Regions from separate parts of the Calidifontimicrobium sp. SYSU G02091 genome, predicted to be linked through region 3. Evidence: predicted binding sites of a transcription regulator. Region 3 holds the regulator's gene; each other region holds the start of a gene.
The links. Region 3 encodes sigma-54, which starts transcription at its own class of promoters, with help from an activator protein. Its sites were predicted from a motif close to TGGCANGNAANCTGCTTT; they were not measured.
Positions count from the first base shown of each region.

Region 1: a site for sigma-54 is predicted at 2,163-2,180, ahead of atzF (allophanate hydrolase). Genes of this name have one in related genera too.
Region 2: a site for sigma-54 is predicted at 2,535-2,552, ahead of MOJ79_RS14670 (P-II family nitrogen regulator). Genes of this name have one in related genera too.

Region 1 is NZ_JALBGB010000030.1:27,662-33,334, reverse strand. Features, by position in the region: gene MOJ79_RS15570 (ABC transporter substrate-binding protein) at 1-290, opposite strand, end outside; gene atzF (allophanate hydrolase) at 312-2,129, opposite strand; gene MOJ79_RS15560 (glutamine synthetase) at 2,842-3,498, shown strand; partial or broken gene MOJ79_RS19175 (PIN domain-containing protein) at 3,402-3,760, opposite strand; gene MOJ79_RS15550 (glutamine synthetase family protein) at 3,998-5,338, shown strand; gene rtcA (RNA 3'-terminal phosphate cyclase) at 5,391-5,673, shown strand, end outside.
Region 2 is NZ_JALBGB010000026.1:9,615-15,287, reverse strand. Features, by position in the region: partial or broken gene MOJ79_RS19170 (glutamate synthase-related protein) at 1-47, opposite strand, end outside; gene MOJ79_RS14680 (cupin domain-containing protein) at 280-543, shown strand; gene MOJ79_RS14675 (ammonium transporter) at 633-2,012, opposite strand; gene MOJ79_RS14670 (P-II family nitrogen regulator) at 2,042-2,380, opposite strand; gene MOJ79_RS14665 (YifB family Mg chelatase-like AAA ATPase) at 2,737-4,263, shown strand; gene MOJ79_RS14660 (DUF1501 domain-containing protein) at 4,305-5,673, opposite strand, start outside.
Region 3 is NZ_JALBGB010000001.1:160,340-166,012, forward strand. Features, by position in the region: gene lptA (lipopolysaccharide transport periplasmic protein LptA) at 43-603, shown strand; gene lptB (LPS export ABC transporter ATP-binding protein) at 636-1,400, shown strand; gene MOJ79_RS00810 (RNA polymerase factor sigma-54) at 1,412-2,914, shown strand; gene MOJ79_RS00815 (THUMP domain-containing class I SAM-dependent RNA methyltransferase) at 2,953-4,185, shown strand; gene MOJ79_RS00820 (MBL fold metallo-hydrolase) at 4,192-4,983, opposite strand; gene MOJ79_RS00825 (FHA domain-containing protein) at 5,290-5,673, opposite strand, start outside.

The DNA.
Region 1 (5,673 bases), on a different contig from region 3:
ATCTGCCAGCTCTCGGCGAGCTCGGGCTCGAGCTTGGTGGCGTCGTAGGTCACGCGCCCGTCGGGCAGCCTCTTCTTGCCGAAGGTCATCAGCCGGTCGTAGACCAGCCAGCTCACGCCATAGGCCGGGCGGTTGGCCCCGACGGTGTGGATGTCCAGCGAGTTCGGCCCGAACTCGTTGGCCACGATCAGCACGTCCTTGGGCCGGGCTTGGGCATGCACGGCAAGCGGCAGGCCGCCGAGTGCGGCCGAGGTGGCGGCGGTGCGGGCGAGGAAGTCGCGGCGATCCATGGCGTGAGCTCCTGGGGGCGGTCAGAGGGAGGCGAGGTAGGCGCGCCAGCCGCCGAAGCGGCTGATGTCACGCGCGCCGTCGAGGGCATGCGCTTCGCAGAGAAAGCCGTGCACGTGGCGGCCGTCGGCCAGCTCGATCGAGCCGAGTGCCAGCGGCGGCGGCACGAGGGCGAGGAACGAGCCGATCTGCGCCAGCGGCATGTCCCAGACCTCGACCTCGATCGCATGGCCGGCGTCGGCGACGCGCTGCAGGCCCGGCTTCGGGGGACGTGTGCCGGGCAGCGCGTGCAGGCGGTAGCGCGCGGCGGTGGTCGTCGTCTCGCGCCACACGGCGCCGCGTTCGGTGAGCTGCCCGTTCAGGGGTTGCCCGCTGAGGTGCGCGCCGACGACGGCCAGCGGCAGCGTCGGCTCCGCGGCCGGCCAGGTCAGGGGTTCGGCGCTCGCGCGCCGCTGGCCGGTCGCGCCCAGCGGCAGGGCACAGGCCTGCTGCCAGCGCCGGCCCCAGCGGGCGAGGGCGGCGTCGGCACCCCCGGGGGCGATGAAGGTGACGCCGAACGGCAGGCCGTTCGGCGTGAAGCCCGCGGGCAGCGCGAGCGCACTCCAGCCGAGCAGGTTGACGAAATTGGTGTACACGCCCAGCCGCGCGTTGGCGCCCACGGGGTCGGCCGCCACGTCGTCGAAGCTCGGATGGCGCGGTGCCGTGGGCACCATCAGCACGTCGACCTCGCGCCAGATGCTGCGCACTGCGAGCTGCGCGTGGCGCAGCGCGTACTGGGCACGGAAGGCATCGACCGCACGGATGTCGCGCGCACGCCCGATCACCCTGGCCACGGTCGGCTCGACCGCGTCGGGGTGCTGGCCGAGCAGGGCCTCGACGACGGCCAGCCGCTCGGCCACCCACGGCCCTTCGTAGAGCAGCTGCGCGACCTCGTGCAGGGGCGCGAAGTCGATCGCCGTCACCGCCGCGCCGAGCGTTGCCAGGGTCTCGCAGGCGGCGCGCCAGCCGGCGTCGTAGCCGAGCGCGGCGTCGACGTCGGGGTGGCGCGGGATGCCCACGCGCAGCGGCTGCGGCCAGTCGATGCGTCCGGGGGCAAAGGCGCTGTAGTCGTCCGCCTCGTCGGGGCCTTCGATGACGGCGAGCACGGTCGCCGCGTCTTCGACGGTGAGGGCGAAGACCGAGACGCAGTCGAGGCTGCGGCACGCCGGCACGACGCCGGCGGTGCCGACGCGTCCTGGCGTGGGTTTCAGGCCGACGACGTTGTTGAATGCGGCAGGCACCCGCCCGGATCCGGCGGTGTCGGTGCCGAGCGAGAACGGGACGTCGCCGCGGCCGACGAGCACCGCCGAGCCCGAGCTCGAGCCGCCGCTGATGCGGTCGGCCGCGAACACGCTCGCCGGTGCGCCGTACGGCGAACGGGTGCCCACGAGACCGGTTGCGAACTGGTCGAGGTTGGTCTTGCCGAGCAGCACCGCACCAGCGGCGAGCAGCTTGCGCACCACCGTGGCGCTTTGCGCGGGCTCGTAGCGGAAGGCCGGGCAGGCGGCGGTCGTCGCGAGGCCTGCGACGTCGATGTTGTCCTTGACCACGAACGGCACGCCGAACAGCGGCATGGCAGCCAGCAGTGCGGCGCGGTCCACGCGGGCGCGCGCGAGGGCGTCGAGTTCGGCGCAGCGTCGTGCGAGCGCCTGGGCGTCGACCTGCAGGATCCATGACGCCGGGGGGCTGTGCTCGAAGATGCGGCGCGCGCGTGCCGGCACCAGGTCGCCCGCCGTCGCGCCGTCGAGGTAGGCGCGACGCCAGTCCTCGATCGTCAGCAGTTCCGATTCGTTGGGCCGCATCTTGGTGCACGCTTTGGTATACCAACTGGCATGCTTGCAGCTTCCGTGCCAATCCGCGTCCGTTGCCGACAACGCACTGCGGGGACGCGCGACCGGCGCACCGTCGGCCGATCTCTGGGCGCGGCGCGACGGATCCGATCAGCGCCGGCTGGCGGCCATCAAGGCCGCCTTCGGCGGCTCGCGCAGCAGCGCGGGCATCTCGCTGGCTTCGGTCGCGACGAATGGGCGGTCAACGGGCGGAAGACGGCAGGCAGATGGGGCGTAAGAGGTGCAGGAAACGGACCGGACCGCGGCGGCAACGCGTTGGCGGATCGGCACGCTGGCGAAGCGCCCGCAGATCGCCACGACGGCGCCCGCTTCGCGCGACCCCACTTGCACTTGCGCTCGCCCACGCCGAGGTGCGCCGACACGTTCTCACCCTCGATGAGCCGATGCGCCACCCGCGAGCAGCCACGGCCCCCCCGCTTCGGCCGGTGCGGTCGCCTTCGGCGTCGGCACCCACGCCGACACCGGCCTCAGCGCCGCACCGAGTTCGATCCACAGCGCGCCGCAGCGCGGCGCGACCCCGGCAGGAAGCAGGCCGTCGAGCGCAGCGCGCGGTGGCGTGGCGTCATGGTGTGGGGATGGCCGGTGCAGGTGTAAAGGGCCGCCGAGCGCAGGGGGCGGTGCCGAGCTCAGGGATTGGCGGCGCGAGCCCGAGCCCGGAGGCACGATGCACGCCGAGCCGCTGCACGACCGCGCCGAGAACGGCACCCCCATAGTAAAGATCGAGCCCGACGAGGACATCCCGCTCAAGCCCCCGATGGGGCGCACGCAGCGCACCGAGGCGGGCATGCAGAGCTTCTCGATCGACTCGGTCAGCGGGCACGGCGAGATCTTCGACGTGCTGTACGACTGGTGCGAGGCCGAGGGCATCGCGCTCGACACGCTGATCCACGAGATGGGCACGGCGCAGATCGAGATCGACACAGGCGCGGCGGCAAGGTGCAGCGGGTGGTGGTGGCGAGGCGAGGCCGGCCGGGCGGCATCCAGCGGCTCGCCTGGCCCGCAGCGATCGTCAGCGCCGTTGCGCCTTGGCCAGCAACTCGAGCCCGAGCGCGCTCTTGCCCTGCCCACGATCGGCGCGCAGCGCGAAACGGGCTTCGGCGTCGAACTCCGCCAGCAGCAACGTGGCCATTTCGTCGATCAACCGGTTCACACTGGTGCCTCGGCGCTTGGCCAGTGCCTTCAGGCGTTCGTACTTGTCGTCGAGCAGACGGATGGTCAGGGCGCTCATTCGTGCTCCTCGATCTTCAGCAAGGCAGATGGCGTCACGGCGTGCAAGCCGGGGAACTTCAACGCGTGCCGCTTGAGGTCGCGCAGGTTCTGACTGACGACGCAGTCGGCTCCCCCGGCCACCGCGAGTTCGATCAGGTGGTTGTCGCCCTCGTCGCGCAGGTGGGGCGCCAGCCGAAGTAGATCCGCGTCCAACGGCAATGTGCGAGGAAGATGTCCAGCAGTTCCTCGCGCTCGGTGGCGTCGAGACGACTGGTGGCGAACAGCCGCCCGCGCGACAGGACGTCCTCGTATTCCGCCAGCAGTGCGGCACCCATCAACGGCACGAAGCGCTGGCGCAGGCAGCCGGCAATCACCGCCGCCGAGGCGCCGCGTCCCAGGCAGGCGCTGACGAACGCGTTCGTGTCGACGACGATCACCACGACCAAATGGCGTCAAGAACGATACCACCTGCGCGACACGGCGAGGTGTGGCGCGGACCGTCGGGCGCGGTGGCGTGTGGCAGGCGGGATGCCATGCAGGGCTGGCGCCCCGCCATGCATGCGGGCTGCGGCGCACAATCGCGCCCCATCGGCACTGCCAGAACATCCCCCATGACCGACCCCGATGCCGTCCAACGCTGGCTCGACGAGCACCGCATCACCGAGATCGAATGCCTGACGCCCGACATGTCGGGGCAGGCGCGCGGCAAGATCGTGCCGCGTCACCGCTACGACCCCGCCGCCGGCCTGCGCCTGCCCGAGGCGGTGCTGACGATGACGGTCACCGGCGACTACCCGGAGAAGGACTACACCGCCGTCTCGGACCCCGACATGCGGCTGGTGCCCGACGCGGCCACGCTGCGCCCGGTGCCGTGGGCCAAGGAGCCCACCGCGCAGATCATCCACGACTGCCTGCACTTCGACGGCACGCCGGTCGAGCTGTCGCCGCGCAACGTGCTGCGCCGCGTGCTGCAGCTGTACGCCGACCGTGGCTGGAAGGCCGTCGTCGCGCCCGAGATGGAGTTCTACCTCGTGCAGATCGAGCCCGACGAGGACATTCCGCTGAAGCCGCCGATGGGGCGCACGCAGCGCACCGAGGCGGGCATGCAGAGCTTCTCGATCGACTCGGTCAGCGAGTACGGCGAGATCTTCGACGTGCTGTACGACTGGTGCGAGGCCGAGGGCATCCAGCTCGATACGCTGATCCACGAGATGGGCACGGCGCAGATGGAGATCAACCTCGACCACGGCGACCCGCTGTCCCTGGCCGATCAGGTGTTCCTGTTCAAGCGCACGGTGCGCGAGGTGGCGATCCGCCACCAGATGTACGCCACCTTCATGGCCAAGCCGATGCAGGGCCAGCCCGGCAGCGCGATGCACCTGCACCAGAGCGTGGTCGACGCGGCCACCGGCGCCAACATCTTCAGCCGCCCCGACGGCGAGCCCTCGCCCGAGTTCTTCCACTTCATCGGCGGGCTGCAGACCTACCTGCCGGCAGCCACCGCGTTCTTCGCGCCGTACGTCAACTCGTACCGGCGGCTGTCGCGCTACACCGCCGCGCCGATCAACCTCGGCTGGGGCTACGACAACCGCACCTGCGGGCTGCGCGTGCCGCGCTCGGGGCCCGAGGCGCGGCGCGTCGAGAACCGGCTGGCCGGCGTCGACACCAACCCGTACCTCGTCACCGCGGCGACGCTGGCCTGCGGCTGGCTCGGCATCGAGCAAAAGCTCCAGCCCAGCGAGCCGCTGGCCGGCAGCGCCTACGAGCAGCCGCGCCAGCTGCCGCGCCACCTCGACGACGCCGTCGAGCTGCTGCTGCGCTGCCAGCCGCTGGCCGAGCTGTTTGGCGCGCACTTCGTCGAGACCTACGCGGCGATCAAGGAAGCCGAGTACCGCGAGTACTTCGACGTCATCAGCCCATGGGAGCGACGCTACCTGCTGCTCAACGTGTGAGGCGGCTGCCGCCGGCGCGCGCGCGCAGCCGGGCGCGGTGCGCGTGACGGCGATGCTCGACATCGACGGCGCGCACGGCGAAGGCGGCGGCCAGCTCGTGCGCACCGCGGTCGCGCTGGCCGCGGTCACCGGCACCGCGGTGCGCGTGCACGACATCCGCGCGCGGCGGCGCCGCCCGGGGCTGGCGGCGCAGCACGTGGCAGCGGTGCGCGCGGTGGCCGCGCTGTGCGATGCGCGCTGCGACGGCGTGCACCCCGGCTCGTCGGTGCTCGCGTTTCGGCCCGGCGCGCTGCACGGCGGCAGCTTCGTCGTCGACGTCGGCACCGCCGGCAGCG
Region 2 (5,673 bases), on a different contig from region 3:
CAGCGTGCGTATCTTCGCCGCTCCCGCGGGTTGACCTTCTGGCCGAGCGCGCGGCGGTGAGCCGCAGCCTGCCGTCGAAGATCGGGAATGGGCTCGTCGCGGCAAGCCAGGACACGCTCGCGCGCATCGCGCAGGCGCTCGGCGTGTCGGTGTCGGCCCTGTTCAAGCACGGGAACGTGCCCGAGGGCCGCGCGCAGCACGTCAAGGCCGGCCAGGGGGCGGAAGTGGTGCGACGCGGCACGCCGAGCGGCCACACCCACCACCTGCTCGCCTGCACCCATGCGCCCGCGCAAGCGCTTCGGGCCGTTCGTGATCTCGATCGACGACCCGAGCGAGTCGTTCCCGGACTTCGAGCACCCGGGCACCGAGTTCATCCACATGCTCGCCGGCACGATGGAATACCGCCATGGACGCCCGACGGACCAGCTGCAGCCGAGCGACTCGCTGACCTTCAGCGGCCAGATCCCGCACGGCCCCGGGCGGCTCGTCGAGCAGCCGATCCGCTTCCCGACCGTCATCGTCTACGACAGCCCCGCCGAGTGACGACGGCGCGCCGGGAATGAAAAAGGGGCCACTGCCGTGGCCCCAGGTCGCCGCGCGGGCCGCGCCACACGGCGCGGCCATACGCCCGATCAGCGGTTGTACGCGGTTTCGCCGTGCGACGTGATGTCCAGACCCTCGCGCTCCTCTTCTTCGGTGACGCGCAGGCCGATCACCATGTCGACGATCTTGTAGGCAATGAACGCGACCACCGCCGACCAGACGATCGTGATGATGACGCCTTCGGCCTGGATCAGCACCTGGCTGGACATCGAGAAGTCCTCGGCGCCGGTGCCACCCAGGTACGGCGCCGCGAACACGCCGGTGAGGATCGCGCCGACGATACCGCCCACGCCGTGGACGCCGAACACGTCGAGCGAGTCGTCGGCACCGAGCATGCGCTTGAGGCCGTTGACGCCCCACAGGCAGATGAAGCCCGCGGCCAGACCGATCACGATCGCGCCCATCGGGCCGACGATGCCGGCCGCCGGCGTGACGCCCACCAGACCGGCCACCGCACCCGACGCCGCACCCAGCATCGACGCCTTGCCCTTGGCGAGCGCTTCGCCGATCGTCCACGCGACCATCGCCGCCGCCGTCGCGAACAGCGTGTTCAGCGTCGCCAGCGCGGCGCCCGCGGTGGCCTCGAGGTTCGAGCCGGCGTTGAAGCCGAACCAGCCGACCCACAGCATCGCGGCGCCGAGCATCGTCAGCGGCAGCGAGTGAGGCGGCATCGCCTCCTTGCCGTAGCCGATGCGCTTGCCCACCACGTAGGCGCCCACCAGGCCGGCGATGCCGGCGTTGATGTGCACCACGGTGCCGCCCGCGAAGTCGAGCGCCCCCTTGTCGAGCAGGTAGCCGCCGGCACCCCAGACCATGTGCGCGATCGGGATGTAGCAGAAGGTGAACCAGATCGCCGAGAACAGCAGCACGGCCGAGAACTTCATCCGCTCGGCGAACGAGCCGACGACCAGCGCGCAGGTCAGGCCGGCGAAGGTGGCCTGGAACGCGATGAACAGGAACTCGGGCAGCTTGAACTCGTCGGTGAACGTGTCGGCCAGGCTGTCCATCGTCACGCCCGACAGGAACAGCTTGTCGAAGGTGCCGACGATCAGGCCCTCGCCGCCGAACGCGAGGCTGTAGCCGTAGATCGCCCACAGCACGACGACGAGCGAGAACACGACCATCACCTGCATCAGCACCGACAGCATGTTCTTGCTGCGCACGAGGCCGCCGTAGAACAACGCCAGGCCCGGCACCATCATCACGACGAGCAGCGTCGAGACGAGCATCCAGGCCACGTCGCCCTTGTGGACGGTCGGCGCGGCCGCAGCCTCGGCCGCCGGCGCGGCCGCTTCACTGGCCGCCTCGACGGCCGAAGCCGGCGCCGACGCGGCCTCCTGGGCGAAAGAGACGCCCGCAAAGCCCAGCAGCATCACGCCGAGGGCGAGGATCGCAAACAGTTTCTTCATGGGATCGTCTCGGTGTGTTGTGCCGCTGATCACAGCGCGTCCTTGCCGGTCTCGCCGGTGCGGATGCGCACGACCTGCTCGAGCGCGGAGACGAAGATCTTTCCGTCGCCGATCTTGCCGGTGCGCGCCGACGCCTCGATGGCCTCGATCACGCGGTCGAGCAGCGCGTCGTCGACGGCCGCCTCGATCTTGACCTTGGGCAGGAAGTCGACGACGTACTCGGCGCCACGGTACAGCTCGGTGTGACCCTTCTGGCGGCCGAAGCCCTTGACTTCCGTCACCGTGATGCCCTGCACGCCGATCGCGCTGAGGGCTTCACGCACTTCGTCGAGCTTGAACGGCTTGACGATGGCGGTGACCATCTTCATGGTGGTGTTCCTTTCGTGAGTGCAAACGACGCAGGCGCGGTCCGGGTCAGGTCGCCCAGACGCGGACGGCAGCGGCAACCGCGCGAGCGGCCAGGGCGGGGGGAATCTTCTGCATGGGCGCCTCTCCGATGAACTAGGGGCTGGCCACCCGTGTTCTGCAGCTTCCATGCCATCGTCGCGATCGCGGCGCCAGCGCCGAATGAGCGCTTTGACGCGACGCCGGCGCACCGAAAGGGAGCAACCGCAACGAGCGCACATTTTCGGTGCGCAATCGACTGCTGTCGGCGCGCGGCGGCGCGTCTTTGCGCCTCCCGGTTGTCCGCAGCCGGTGGCGCGCGATCTGGAGGGAGGGTGTGATGTCATTGGCCGTGGTCCGCAGCCGCGCACTCGACGGGCTCGATGCACCCGAAGTCCAGGTCGAGGTGCACCTGGCCAACGGTCTGCCGAGCTTCACGCTGGTCGGGCTGGCCGATACCGAGGTCAAGGAGGCGCGTGAGCGCGTGCGCGCCGCGCTGACCCACAGCGGGCTCGGCTTCCCGCACAACAAGCGCGTCACGGTCAACCTCGCGCCCGCCGACCTGCCGAAGGAGTCCGGGCGCTTCGACCTGCCGATCGCGCTCGGCATCCTGGCCGCCGCGGGTCAGGTCGACGCGGCGCGCCTGGCCGACGTGGAGTTCGCCGGCGAGCTGTCGCTGGCCGGCGAACTGCGTCCCGTGCGCGGCGCCATCGCGCTCGCGCTCGGGCTGCGCGCCGCGGCGCCAGCACGCACGCTCGTGCTGCCGGCGGCCAGCGCGGCCGAGGCGGCGCTGGTGGGCGGCGTCGGCGTGCGCGCTGCGTCGCACCTGCTCGACGTCGTCGCGGCGCTGCAGCCCGGCGACGCGGCGGTGCCGCTGCCGCGCGCCGTCGCCGCACCTGCGGCTGCGGCACGCCCGGCGCCCGACCTGCGCGACGTGCGCGGCCAGGCCGCCGCGAAGCGCGTGCTCGAGATCGCCGCGGCCGGCGCGCACAGCGTGCTGATGGTCGGCCCGCCGGGCAGCGGCAAGTCGATGCTCGCGCAGCGGCTGCCCGGGCTGCTGCCGCCGATGGACGACGACGAGGCGCTGCGCAGCGCGGCGCTGCAGGGGCTGTCGGCCGAGGGCTTCGACGTGCGCCGCTGGCGCCAGCGCCCGCTGCGCGCGCCGCACCATTCGGCCAGCGCGGTCGCGCTGGTGGGCGGCGGCTCACCGCCGCGGCCGGGCGAGATCTCGCTCGCGCACGGCGGCGTGCTGTTCCTCGACGAGCTCGTCGAATTCAACCGCTCGGCGCTCGAAGCGCTGCGCGAGCCGCTCGAGGCGGGCCGCATCACGATCTCGCGCGCGGCGCGGCAGGCGACGTTCCCGGCGCGCTTCCAGCTCGTCGCGGCGATGAACCCGTGCCCGTGCGGCTGGCTGGGCGCCCCCGTGGCGAGCCCGCGCACGTGCCGCTGCACGCCCGACGTCGTCGCGCGCTACCAGGCGCGGCTGTCGGGGCCGCTGCTCGACCGCATCGACCTGCAGGTCGAGGTGCCGGCGGTGGCACCGGCGCAGCTGCTCGCACAACCCGAGGGCGAACCCACGGCCGTCGTCGCCGCACGCGTGGCCGCCGCACGCGGGCGCGCGCTCGCGCGGCAGGGCCGGGCCAACGCGCTGCTCGAGGCGGCCGACCTCGAACGGCACTGCCGGCTCGACGAGGCCGCGCAGCGCTTCGCGCAACAGGCGGCGCAGCGCCTGGGCTGGTCGGGGCGCAGCCTGCACCGCGTGCTGAAGGTGGCGCGCACGATCGCCGACCTCGCCGGCAGCGAGCGGCTGACGGCGACGCACCTGGCCGAGGCGATGCAGTACCGGCGTGCGCTGCCGGCGGCGTAGGCATCCGCGGGCAACCACGGCCGGCCGCGCCGCCGGCCCGTTCAGGTGTTCATGAAGCCGAGGTTGCGCACCGACGGATTGAAGTTGCCCAGGTTCGGAAAGATCGTCAGCGCGTCGGCGTCGCTGACGCCCATCCAACGCGCGAGCGTGGCGGCGAACTGGTCCACCGAGATCTCGGGCAACAGCGACCCGTTGTCCAACTGATCTGGACTGCTGTCGAACCGGTTGTTGTTCGCATTCTTTACGCCGATCTGCGGAAAGCGCCCGTAAATGTCGCCCCCGCGCACCGCGCCGCCCATCACGAACTGGTGCGAGCCCCAGCCGTGGTCGGTGCCATCGCCGTTACTCGTGAACGTGCGGCCGAAGTCGGTGGCGGTGAAGGTGGTGACGTTGTGGCGCGCGCCCATCGCGCCGAGCGTGTCGTCGAAATAGCGCAGCCCATGCGCCAGACGCGCCATCAGGTCGGCGTGGTTGCGGTTCTGCTGGTCGTGGGTGTCGAAGCCGCCCATGCTGACGAAGAACACCTGGCGACGCACGCCGATCGCGCCGGCCATGCCGGCATCGATCATGCGCGCGACCGTCTGCAGCTGCTGCGCCAGCGCGTTGAAGCTGCTGGTGCCGCTCAGCGGGTTCGGGTACTGCAGCTTGGGGTCGCTGCTGGCGCTGTAGTTGCCGCTGGCCGGTGGCGTGCCGAACAGCGGGTCGCTCGCCGGCTTGAGGGCCGTGCGCAGCATGGCCTCGGCGGCCATCGAGCGCTGCGCGACGGCGGCCATATCGATCTCGAACAGATGCGTGCCGCGTGCCGAGCCGGCGACCTGCGCGAGCGCGTGACCCACCACCGCCGAGCCGAACACGCGCCCGTTCGCATCGGTGCCGAGACGGATCGCGCCATTGCTGCCGACCTGGTACTGCTGGATCTGCTGGCCCGCGAGCCACACCGAGTTGCCCGATGCCGACACCGACGTGAACACGGCGTTCGTGTTGTGCGAGGCGTAGAGCAGATCGCCGATGCGTCCGCCCCAGCCGCGTGTGGCGCCTTCGGGCTCGAACGCCATCCAGGTGTTCTGCTGGTCGTTGTGCGAGAACAGGCGCTTGGGCTTCGGATGGGTGGACTGGGCGTACTGCGCCTTGGTCGTCGGCACGATCAGCGGACCGACGTTGGCGACGATCGCGAGCCGGCGGTCGGTGTCGAACATCGTGCGCAGCGCACCCATCAGCGGGTGCAGCGCGAACGTGCGCCCCTGCGGGTTCAGCGGGCCGATCGGCAGCACGCCGCCGAGCCGCGCCGGCGAACCCGCCGCGGCGGAGGCATTCGCCGCCGTGCCCGGCGCCAGCAGCGCGATCGGGTCGGGCGCCTGGTTGCGCGTGGCGGTGTACGCGGTCCACGACGCCGTGTCGGTCGGCAGCACC
Region 3 (5,673 bases):
CGACGCGACGGGGCTAGAATGGCCTGCAATTTCCATGCCGCTATGCCCTGTCGCCTGACTGCCCCGCTGCCCGCGCTGCTGGTCGCGCTCACCGTCGCGCTGTCGGCCGCGGCGCCGGCCGTCGCGCAGCGCAGCGACCGCAGCCAGCCGATGACGATCGAGGCCGACCGCCAGAGCACGGTCGACCTGGCCAAGCGGGTCGTCGTCTTCGTCGGCAACGTCGTGATCACGCAGGGTTCGCTGCGCATCACGGCCGAGCGCGTCGAGGTGCGCGAAACGCCCGAGGGCTGGCGCAGCGCGGTGGCCCTCGGCGAGGCCGGCCGCGCGGCCACGTTCCGGCAAAAGCGCGACGGCGTCGACGAGGTCATCGAGGGGCGCGCCGACCGCATCGACTACGACGGCCGCGCCGACACCGTGCGCCTCGCCGGCAATGCGCTGCTGCGGCGTCTGCGTGGCGGCGCGCCGGCCGACGAAGTCACCGGCGCGCTGATCACCTACGACAACGTCAACGAGACCTTCAGCGTCAGCGCCGGCGACGGTGGTGGTCGCGTGCGCGCCATCCTGACGCCGCGCGAGTCGGCGCCGGCGGGTTCGCGGCCGTGAACGCGCTGCGCGAACCCGCGCCCCCCACGCCGGTGTCGCTGCCGGCCACGACGGCCGTCAGCCGCCTCGAAGCCACCGGCCTCGAGAAGCGCTACGGCGCGCGCCGCGTCGTCAAGGGCGTCGGGCTGGCGGTCAGTGCCGGCGAGGTGGTCGGCCTGCTCGGCCCCAACGGCGCCGGCAAGACGACGATCTTCTACATGGTCGTCGGGCTGATCCGCGCCGACGCCGGCGAGATCCGCATCGACGGCCAGCCGGTGCACCACCGGCCGATCCACCAGCGTTCGCGACTGGGGCTGAGCTACCTGCCGCAGGAGGCGTCGATCTTCCGCAAGCTCACGGTCGAGGAGAACGTGCGCGCCGTGCTCGAGCTGCAGCGTGGCGCCGACGGCCGGCCGCTGAAGCCGGCCGAGATCGAGCGCCAGCTCAACGACCTGCTGCTCGAGCTGAGCATCGACAAGCTGCGCACCAGCCCGGCGCCGGCGCTGTCGGGCGGCGAGCGGCGGCGCGTCGAGATCGCGCGCGCGCTGGCCACGCAGCCGCGCTTCATCCTGCTCGACGAGCCGTTCGCCGGCGTCGACCCGATCGCCGTGATCGAGATCCAGCGCATCATCGGCTTCCTGAAGGCGCGCGGCATCGGCGTGCTGATCACCGACCACAACGTGCGCGAGACGCTGGGCATCTGCGACCGCGCCTACATCATCAGCGACGGCCAGGTGCTGGCCGAGGGCACGCCGGCCGACATCGTCGACAACGCCGACGTGCGCAAGGTGTACCTCGGCGAGCACTTCCGCATGTAGCCGGCATGAGCATGAAGCCGTCACTGCAGGTCCGGCTGTCGCAGCACCTGGCGCTGACGCCGCAGCTGCAGCAGTCGATCCGGCTGCTGCAGCTGTCGACGCTCGAGCTGCACCAGGAAGTCGAGCAGATGCTCGAGCAGAACCCGTTCATCGAACTCGACGACGAGGCCGCTTCGCCGTTCGAGGCTTCGCTCGACGCCGCGGCCGAGCGCGCAATGCCGGCCGATCGCATGGCCGAGCCCGACGAGACCGACGGCCGCCTCGACGACGCCGAGCCGGCCGGCCTCGACGGCACCGAACTCGGCACGACCGAACGCGACGACTGGGCCAACGGCACCGAAGGCGACGACTTCGACGGCATCCGCGAGACGCCCGCGGCGGCGGCGACCGACGACGACTTCGAGCCGCAGGAGCGCGGCCCCGGCGACACGCTCGCCGACCACCTGCGCCGCCAGGTGCTCGGCATGCGGCTCGCGCCCGAGGACGCGGCCGCCGTCGAGGTGCTGATCGACTCGCTCGACGACGACGGCTACCTCGCCGACACGCTCGACGAGATCGCGCAGCAGCTCGCCCCCGACGACGAGGAGGCGCGCGACGAGCTGCTGTCGCGGCTGCGCTGCGCGCTCGGCTGGCTGCAAAGCCTCGACCCCTGCGGCGTCGGCGCGCGCGACCTGCGCGAGTGCCTGACGCTGCAGCTGCGCACGCGGTCCGCGTCGCCGGCGCGCGACGTGGCGCTGGCAATCTGCGAACAGCACCTCGAGCTGCTGGCCAAGCGTGACATCAAGCGGCTGATGGCGGTGACCGGCGCCGACGAGGACGTCATCCGGCAGGCGCAGGCGCTGATCGTGGCCTGCGAGCCGAAGCCCGGACGGCCGTTCGCGCGCGCCGAGGCCAACGTCGTCGTCCCCGACGTCATCGTCGTGCGCAGCGGGCGCGGCTGGAAGTGCGTGCTCAACCCCGACGTGATGCCCAGGCTGCGCATCAACGACCTGTACGCGCAGGCGATCCGCGGCCAGCGCAACGGCTCGGCGGCGGGTCTGTCGTCGCGGCTGCAGGAAGCGCGCTGGTTCATGAAGAACATCCAGCAGCGCTTCGACACCATCCTGCGCGTCTCGAGCGCGATCGTCGAGCGGCAGAAGGCTTTCTTCAGCCACGGCGAGATCGCGATGAAGCCGCTGGTGCTGCGCGAGATCGCCGACGAGCTCGGCCTGCACGAGAGCACGATCTCGCGCGTGACCACCGCCAAGTACATGGCCACGCCGTTCGGCACCTTCGAGCTGAAGTACTTCTTCGGCTCGTCGCTGAACACCGAGGCCGGCGGCAACGCGTCGAGCACCGCGGTGCGCGCGCTGATCAAGCAGTTCGTCGCCGCCGAGGACCCGGCCAAGCCGCTGTCGGACAGCCAGCTCAGCCAGATGCTCGAGGAGCAGGGCATCCAGGTCGCGCGGCGCACGGTGGCCAAGTACCGCGAGGCGCTGAAGATCGCGCCGGCCAACCTGCGCAAGGCGCTGTGACGCCGGCGCCGAGTGCGTCTGCGCCCGCGCCGCGCGGCGTGGCGCTGTTCCTGCCGGCTGCCGGCGGCACCGAGACGCTGCTGGCCGACGAGTGCCGCCGCCTGCTCGGCGGCGCGGCGCGTATCGAGCCCGGCCGCGGTGGCGTCACGGTGCACGGCGACGCGGTGGCGGCGATGACGCTGAACCTCGAGAGCCGCCTCGCGCAGCGCGTGCTGTGGCCCTTGGCCGATGGCCCCTACCGCGACGAACACGACCTGTATGCGCTCGCGCGCACGGTGCGCTGGACCGACTGGATCACGCCGCGGCAGACGCTGCGCGTGGACACGAGCGCGCGCGCGTCGCCGCTGCGCAGCCTGCACTTTGCGGCGCTGCGCATCAAGGATGCCGTGTGCGACGTGCTGCGCGATGCCACCGGCGCACGCCCGAGCGTCGACACGCGCGACCCCGACCTGCCGCTGCGGCTGCACCTGGGCGCGGCGCACGCGACGCTGTACGTCGACACCTCGGGCGAGCCGCTGTTCAAGCGCGGCTGGCGCGACGCCGCCGCCGCGGGCCGCGAAGTCAAGGGCGAGGCGCCGCTGAAAGAGACGCTGGCCGCCGCGATGCTCGCCGCCGCCGGCTGGCAGGGCCGTGCCGAAGACCTGCCGCTGCTCGACCCGTGCTGTGGCGCCGGCACGATCGCGATCGAGGCCGCGCAACTCGCGTGCGGCATCGCCCCGGGCGCGCAGCGCCGCTTCGCGTTCGAGCGGCTGGCGCCGTTTCGCGACCACGCGGCGACCTGGCAGGCGTTGCGGCGCGACGCGCGCGAGCGCGTGCACGCGCCGGCGGTGGCGGTGTTCGCCGGCGACGTGTCGTTTCGCATGACCGATTTCGCTGCGCGCAACGCCGAGCGCGCCGGCGTCGCCACGGCGATCGCGTTCAAGACGGCCGACGCGCTGCAGCGTCCGCCGCCGGCGCCGCGCGGCGTGCTGATGCTCAACCCCCCCTACGGCGAGCGCATCGCGCCGAAGGGGCGCGGCGCGAACGCGCGCGAGGGCTTTACCGACGCCGTCAGTGGCGACGACTTCTTCGCCGCGCTGGCCGCGCACTGGAAGCGCCACTACGGCGGCTGGACGGCCTGGGTGCTCAGCCCCGACGCGCAGCTGCCGCGGCGGCTGCGGCTCAAGGAGAGCCGGCGCGTGCCGTTGTGGAACGGGCCGATCGAGTGCCGGCTGTACCGCTTCGATCTCGTCGCCGGCTCGGCGCGTGGCGCCCGCCATGCCGGCGACTGACGGCCGTCAGACGGTCGCGTCGAGCGTCAGCCGCTGACCGCTGGCCAGCGTGTGGATGCGGTGCGACAGGCCCAGCGCCGCGACCTGTCGCATCACGGTGTCGACCTCGCCCGGCTTGACGTGCGTGACGTGCACGTCGACGCCCGGGGCCAGCCGCGAGAGTTCACCCGCCAGCGACGACGGACTGAGGTGTCCGCTGATCGCCGCCAGCGCGGCATCCTCGTCGCCGAATGCCGTCTCGATCACGACGTGCGCGACCGGCAGCGCACGCAGCCGCTGCCACAGCGCGGGGTTCGGTCCGGTGTCGCCGCTGAAGACCCACGCCGGGGCGCCTTCGCGCGGCTGCACCGCGAAGCCGACGGCCGGCACCGTGTGCGCCGCCGGCAGCACCTCGACGCGGCGCGCGCCGAAGCACAGCACGTCGCCGACGGCGAACGGCACGAACCGCAGCAGTGGCTGCTCGACGCTGGGCAGGCGGCTGAAGTCGGGCCAGATGACGTCGTTGAAGACGTGGGTGCGCAGTGCCGTGATCGTGGCCGGCAGCGCGTGCACCGCGATCGGCCCGCGCCCGGTGGCGATGCGCCGGCGCGAGACGGTGTCGGCCAGCAGCCCGATCGCCAGCACGTGATCGAGGTGCGAGTGGCTGACGACGACGTGGTCGATGCGCAGCAGCTCGTCGAGCGAGAGGTCGCCGACGCCGGTGCCCGCGTCGACCAGCAGGTCGTCGTCGACGAGGAACGCCGTCGTGCGGCTGCCGGCCGCGATCGACCCGGAGCAGCCGAGCACGCGGATCGTCATCGTCGTCGCGGTGGGGGCCGGCGTCGCGGCGGGCCGCGGGGCGACGCGTGCGTCGGCGGGTGGAACGAGCAGCATGGCCGCGATGGTGCGGTGGCCCTGCGGGGTCCGCAAGCGGGCGATGCCGCACCGCGCCGCGATGCATGTGCCGTCGATCCATCGCGGTGGCGGGCGCGTGAGAACTTCACGCGCCGCGGCACGCGGCAGGGGGCTTCGCCGAGGTGTGGCGCGACGCCCGCGCGGGTCGGCCACCCGGCACGCGCCCCCTTCCCCGCCGACCGCCGCGCCGGCGCGCGGGCGGCGGCCGGCTCAGGCCTGCACGAACTGCATCTGCGTGCCGGCCAGCTCGATGACGTCGCCGTTCTTCAGCTGGATCGCGTCGCCGACCAGCGGTGTACCGTTGACGGTCGGCCGCGAGCTGCCTTCGACGTGGGCGAGCACGTAGCCGGCCGGCCGTTTGGTGATCGACGCCACCTGCACGCCCGGCTTGCCGACGGTCGTGACGACCTTGGTCAGCGCGACTTCACGGCCCGCCGCGGCGCCGTTGAGCACACGGATCGACGCCGGGCCCACCGGCGAGGCGAGCGAGCCGAAGCCCGACATCGCGGCCGTGCGCGATGCGACGAAGCCCGGCGCCGGTGCCGCGGCGCCCGGCCGGATGATCATCGTGTGCTCGTAGTCGGCGCCGCCGTC